DNA from 2 places in the Pseudoalteromonas rubra genome. Region 1 is predicted to be linked to the other one. Evidence: predicted binding sites of a transcription regulator. Region 1 holds the regulator's gene; the other holds the start of a gene.
The links. The regulator NrdR, encoded in region 1, represses ribonucleotide reductase genes. The targets are predictions, from matches to a motif close to AAACACNANATNTNGTGTTT.

Region 1 (3,423 bases):
ATAACGTGCTATCTGATCCACTTCCAGGTTGAGTAAGGTTCCCACCTTAAAGTCGACAATGGTAGTTTCCTGTGCTGTGTGTGGCACTATCGTCAACTTGAATTTGTCACAATCCAGGTCATTTACCGTCAGGCTTATGCCATCAATGGCCACGGAGCCTTTATAGGGTATGTACTTCATTAATGATGCTGGCGCTTTGAGCCAATAATCTGTAGCGCGTGCATTGGGCTGCACGGCGACGACCTCAGCAATGCCGTCGACGTGACCAGATACCAAGTGGCCACCAAGACGAGAGATCGGTTGCAAGGCTTTTTCCAGGTTCACTTTTTGTCCAACCCGATATTCACCGAAACGGGTTAACTTCAGCGTTTCATTTGAAACGTCGGCACGAAAGCCGTCAGCAAACTTCTCAACAACGGTCAGACACACCCCATTGGTGGCAATACTGTCGCCCAGTTGCACATCATCCATATCCAGTGTTGTGCTGGTAACTCGGACGCTGAGGTCACCTTGTTTAAGCGTTAGCTCTGTCAATGTGCCCGTTGCTTCAATGATGCCTGTAAACATAATGTCTTACTTACCTTGTTGTTTGTTTGCCGTGATGCGAATATCCGTCCCAATCGACACGACCTCAGCAATATGTAGTTCAGTGATCTCGCTCATCGACGCCAGCGGCGCGCTGTTGAACAAGTCTTTGCCATGGGTGCCAATAATTTTGGGTGCCAGATAAATCAGATACTCATCAATCAGGTTTTGCTGATGCATCGCACCAGCCAGTGTTGCACCGGCTTCCAGCCAGATCTGATTGATATTACGCTCAGCTAGCATGCTCAGCGCTGCATGCAAATCAATTTTACCAGCATGGGTATTAATTTTAATTTGCTCTACGAAATGTGGCCAGTTGTGCTGTTTATCAAGGTCTGAACGCAAAATAACGACTGGCGATGGAATTTTAAACAGCGCTAATTCCGGGTGCAGACGATTTTGCGAGTCAATAATCACCCGAAGCGGTTGTCGCCATTGCTCAACAGGACGTTCGATGTCCGTAAGCTCCTGTGCGCGCACATTAAGCCGGGCATCGTCGACCAGCACAGTGTCCGCACCAGTTAAAATTGCGCAGCTTTGTGCCCGACCAAGCTGAACATCTCGTCGTGCCGCTACCCCGGTGATCCACTTACTTTCACCATTACCCAGTGCCGTTTTACCGTCCAGGCTTGCAGCCAATTTACAGACAACAAAAGGCAGGCCATGTTCCATGCGCTTTAAAAACCCCTTGTTCAGTGCTCGGGCTTGTTGCTCCAGCAAACCGGAGGCTGTGTCTATCCCGGCCTCATTGAGCATCGCCAATCCCCGCCCGGCCACTTCAGGGTTAGGATCGACCATAGCTGCAATGACTTTGCTTACACCCGCTTCGATCAGGCCTTTTGCACACGGAGGAGTACGGCCGTAATGGCTGCAGGGCTCAAGCGTCACATAGGCTGTTGCACCCCGAGCTCGCGCTTTCGCTTCACGCAGGGCGTGCACTTCTGCATGTGGCTCTCCGGCTCGCAAATGAAATCCTTCACCGACAATCTCACCATTATTAACGATCACGCAGCCTACATTTGGGTTGGGTGTTGTGGTAAAACGGCCTTGCTTAGCCAATTCAATGGCGCGTGCCATATAGGTATGATCGGCCTGTGTAAAACTCATTCATCCCCCAGTCGGGCAATTTCTTCGCCAAACTCTTTCACATCTTCAAAGCAACGATACACCGACGCAAACCGCACGTAAGCGACTTTGTCGAGTTTTTTCAATGCTTCCATAATACACTCACCAACAAGCTGGCTGGGTACCTCTCGCTCGCCAGTCGCTCGTAACTGAGACTTGATTTGATGAACCACTTCTTCAATCTGCTCGGTGCTCACCGGACGCTTCTCCAGCGCGCGATGCAAACCATTTTGTAACTTGTCTTCGTTAAATGGCTCTCTGGAGCCATCTTGCTTGATGACCCTGGGCATAACCAGCTCTGCACCTTCAAAGGTGGTAAAACGCTCATGACACAAAATACACTCGCGTCGCCTGCGGACCTGATGGCCCGAGCCAACTAATCGTGAATCAATCACTTTGGTTTCTTTTGCCGTACAAAATGGACAGTGCATAAAAGCTCACTATGAAAAACAGACAAAAACCCAAACTGCTTCATTGATTTCAGATAGCACTTTGAGCCAATTGCCGCCAGTATATCAAGATAGTAGCATTTGATGCACATAAAAAAGGCCGCACTTAAGGCGGCCTTTTCTTATCGATTTCGGTAATCTTTCAGCTTTACGCGTAAACAGGCAGCTTAGCGCAGATTGCTTTAACCTTTTCTTTTACCTGTGCCTGTACCGCATCATCTTCGATGTTATCAAGTACGTCACAGATCCAGCCTGCCAGCTCGCCCGCTTCAGCTTCTTTAAAGCCACGACGCGTGATAGCCGGTGAACCAATGCGCAGACCAGACGTCACAAACGGAGAACGAGGATCGTTTGGTACAGAGTTCTTGTTCACTGTGATATTAGCACGACCTAGCGCAGCGTCAGCATCTTTACCTGTGATGTCTTTGTCGATCAAATCAAGCAGAAACAGGTGGTTGTCTGTCTTACCAGAGACCACTTTATAACCACGCTCCTGAAGTACTGCGACCATCGCTTGTGCATTTTTAACCACTTGTGTCTGGTAGGCTTTGAACTCTTCTTGCAGCGCTTCTTTGAATGCAACTGCTTTAGCTGCGATCACGTGACATAAAGGACCACCCTGACCACCAGGGAAAACCGCGCTGTTCAGTTTTTTGTAGATATCCGCATCACCACATGCAGACAAGATCAAACCACCGCGAGGACCAGCCAGTGTTTTGTGTGTAGTCGTTGTCACAACGTGTGCGTGTGGAATTGGACTTGGGTAGATACCCGCAGCAACCAGACCCGCTACGTGTGCCATATCAACCAGCAGGTAAGCACCTACTTTATCAGCAATCTCACGGAATTTAGCCCAGTCAACAATCCCTGAGTAAGCAGAGAAACCGCCGATGATCATTTTTGGCTTGTGCTCTAATGCCAGCGCTTCAACCTGTGCGTAATCAATTTCGCCCGTTTCTTCATTCAGACCATATTGAATGGCATTGTAGGTTTTACCAGAAAAGTTCACGTGTGAACCATGCGTCAGGTGACCACCATGCGCCAGGCTCATACCCAGTACAGTGTCATGCGGCTGAAGCAGCGCCTGGAATACCGCAGCGTTAGCCTGAGAACCCGCGTGAGGCTGAACGTTTGCGTAATCACAACCAAACAATTCACAAGCACGGTCAATCGCCAGCTGCTCAACCACGTCAACGTGCTCACAGCCACCGTAGTAACGCTTACCCGGATAACCTTCAGCATATTTGTTAGTTAACTGCGACCC
Region 2 (3,423 bases), 920 kb from region 1:
CGCGAATAGCACGCGACGATGCACAGGCTTCAGGCCATCACGGACGTCTGGTAAAGCACGTCCAACGATGACGCTCATCGCGTAATCAAGATAGGAATTTTTCAATTCGTCTTCGATATTGACCGGGAGGATTTCATTGGCAAGATCAGTCATTTAATACCACTTTCCTTCAGAGTCTTTTCCTTTTGTGTCACACTATAGACATCAAAAGGTTCAATTATTATTAGTTCGACTGGGGATACTATCATAGTTTCTGGGCTAATGCAGTGGCTAAATGACTCGGAAATTTCATCCAATACCGATAGAATGCGCTCAGTTCAACGAGGAAGTTTTTTATGACCGAACATCAAAATGTAGATTTAAGTGAAATTGCAAAGTTTGAAGAGATTGCTGAACGCTGGTGGGATCGCGAAGGTGAATTTAAACCGTTGCATGACATTAACCCATTACGACTAGACTTTATCAACGATCGGTGTGGCGGTTTGTTTGAGAAAAAAGTGCTCGATGTCGGTTGTGGTGGCGGTATTCTGACAGAAAGTATGGCAAAAATGGGCGCCAAAGCGCATGGTATCGACCTGGGGCAGGAACCACTGAATGTTGCTAAACTACATGCACTGGAAGCGGGTGTTGCCATTGATTACCGCAAGGTATCAGCAGAAGAATTTGCCGCACATCATAGCGCACAGTTTGATGTCGTCACTTGCATGGAAATGCTTGAGCACGTGCCCGATCCAGCTTCTATTATTGCAGCTGTTGCAAAAGCAGCAAAACCGGGTGCCGACGTGTTCTTCTCTACATTGAACAAGACTCACAAAGCATTTTTGCTTGCCGTTGTTGCGGCTGAGCGAGTGTTGAAGATAGTACCTCCGGGCACCCACGACCACAACAAGTTCATCCGCCCCTCTACCCTGATAGGCTGGGCCGAAGCTGAAGGTTTGAAAGTGCGCCGCGCTGCCGGTATCAATTATAACCCCTTTGGTAAAACCTTTACGCTGACTAATGACGTCAGTGTCAATTACCTCCTCCACTTTGAGAAGCTCGCATGACACAGGCTGTAATATTTGATCTCGACGGCACCCTGCTCAATACCAGTGATGATTTGGGCGCCGCACTCAATCACGTTTTACAACAGCACGAAATGGCCGAGGTACCGCGTGCGGTATACAGTCCGGCTATTTCCAATGGTGTAAAGGCGCTGCTGGAAGTCGGCTTTGGAGAGCAGCTCAGCAAATTCGACTTTTCAGCTTTAAAGCAACAGCTGCTGGATTATTACGAACAACACATCGCTGTTCACTCTCGCTGCTTTGAAGGTATTGAAGCTTTGCTTCAAGCCTTACAGAGCAGAGAAATTAAAATTGCGATTATGACCAATAAGCCCACTTTTCTTACCCTACCCCTGCTGGCCCAGATCGGCCCGCTTAAGGGCATTGAGGTTGTGGTGTGCGGTGACACCCTGGAAGTTGCTAAACCACACCCTGAGCCACTATTACTTGCCGCTGAACAATTGGGCGTAGATCCCATCAGATGTACCTATGTTGGAGATGCTGAACGCGACATTGCAGCGGCAAAAGCGGCAGGAATGCGGTCAGCCGCCGCCTTGTGGGGCTTCATTCCATCCCTGGAAGAGGCACAAAGTTGGTCTGCGGATCTGAATCTTACTAACCCAGAATCACTCATTTCGTATATTTAGTGGCATTGAATAAAAAATGCCACTATATGTAGTGTTGTGGACTATATTGAGAACAATTTTGCACAGAAAAAAAACAGTCGTGCAGTTTGCAAAATTTTCTTAAAAAAAGAGAAAAATCGATTGTCGTGAGTTGATTTTTTTTTGCTTGCAGCCATGTTGGATAGCAGAAGGTTAGTGTTTGCTAACATAAAAATATTATCCCTATGTTATCCACAATCCATAGAAAGTTGCTCTATTGCAAAATAGCGATAACCCCACTATCTTGTGATCCTCTTTCTAGCGGACACCATATATAGTGGTGAAATGCTAAGCAATTATGAATATGCGATGACAATTACCGCATTCCGGGGGAATACAGGCGTAGCTATGAACCAACAATTATCTGTCAGTAAACGTAACGGCCGTAAAGAGCCGCTTGATTTAGATAAAATTCATCGAGTGATAAACTGGGCTGCTGAAGGCCTGAATAATGTGTCTGTTTCTCAGGTAGAGCTTAAATCTCACATTCAGTTTTATGATGGTATTCGCACCGAAGACATCCATGAAACCATCATTAAAGCCGCCGCTGATCTAATTTCGAAAGATACGCCAGACTATCAATATCTGGCTGCGCGCCTGGCAGTATTCCATTTGCGCAAAAAGGCTTACGGCCAGTTTGAGCCACCGCATTTGTACGATCATGTGACTAAACTGGTTGAAGACAAGCGCTATGATGCAGGTTTATTGACTGATTATACTCGAGAAGAATATGAACAGCTAAACGACTACCTTGAGCATGATCGTGATATGTCGTTTAGTTACGCCGCCGTCAAACAGCTAGAAGGTAAGTACTTGGTGCAAAACCGGGTGACTGGCGAAATCTATGAGAGCGCTCAGTTCCTGTATATTCTGGTTGCAGCAAGCTTGTTCTCAGATTATCCGAAAGAAACGCGACTTGATTATATCAAGCGTTTCTACGACGCGGTTTCACAGTTTAAGATTTCACTGCCAACGCCAATTATGTCGGGTGTACGTACACCGACTCGTCAATTCAGCTCATGCGTACTAATTGAAACGGCAGACAGCCTTGATTCTATTAACGCAACATCGTCTGCTATTGTTAAGTACGTTAGCCAACGCGCCGGGATCGGTGTCAATGCAGGTCGGATCCGTGCTCTGGGTAGCCCTATCCGCAATGGTGAAGCATTCCACACAGGCTGTATTCCATTCTACAAGCACTTCCAAACAGCGGTGAAAAGCTGCTCTCAAGGGGGCGTTCGTGGCGGTGCTGCGACACTATTTTACCCTTTATGGCACCTGGAAGTGGAGAACCTGCTGGTTCTGAAGAACAACCGAGGTGTTGAGGAAAACCGTGTAAGACACCTCGACTACGGTGTTCAGTTCAATAAAACGATGTACTCTCGCTTAATCAAAGACGATTACATCACTTTGTTCAGCCCGTCAGATGTACCTGGTTTGTACGACGCGTTCTTCGAAGATCAAGAAAAGTTCGAACGTCTGTATGTACAGTATGAGCAGGATGATTCAATCCGTAAGAAGCGCATTAAAGCACTTGAGCTATTCTCTATGTTTGCTCAGGAACGCGCGAGTACTGGTCGTATTTATCTGCAAAACGTTGACCACTGTAATACGCACAGCCCGTTTGACGCAAAAGTTGCCCCTATTCGCCAGTCTAACCTGTGCCTGGAAATTGCACTGCCAACTAAGCCGCTTAGTCACGTCAATGACGAAGA

Region 2: the regulator NrdR is predicted to act here: its motif matches at 1,972-1,991, upstream of nrdA (class 1a ribonucleoside-diphosphate reductase subunit alpha).

Annotation. Positions count from the first base shown of each region.
Region 1 is NZ_CP013611.1:1,663,828-1,667,250, forward strand. Features, by position in the region: gene AT705_RS07390 (riboflavin synthase) at 1-567, opposite strand, end outside; gene ribD (bifunctional diaminohydroxyphosphoribosylaminopyrimidine deaminase/5-amino-6-(5-phosphoribosylamino)uracil reductase RibD) at 574-1,692, opposite strand; gene nrdR (transcriptional regulator NrdR) at 1,689-2,141, opposite strand; gene glyA (serine hydroxymethyltransferase) at 2,308-3,423, opposite strand, start outside.
Region 2 is NZ_CP013611.1:742,000-745,422, forward strand. Features, by position in the region: gene gyrA (DNA topoisomerase (ATP-hydrolyzing) subunit A) at 1-153, opposite strand, end outside; gene ubiG (bifunctional 2-polyprenyl-6-hydroxyphenol methylase/3-demethylubiquinol 3-O-methyltransferase UbiG) at 336-1,046, shown strand; gene AT705_RS03355 (HAD family hydrolase) at 1,043-1,690, shown strand; gene nrdA (class 1a ribonucleoside-diphosphate reductase subunit alpha) at 2,057-3,423, shown strand, end outside.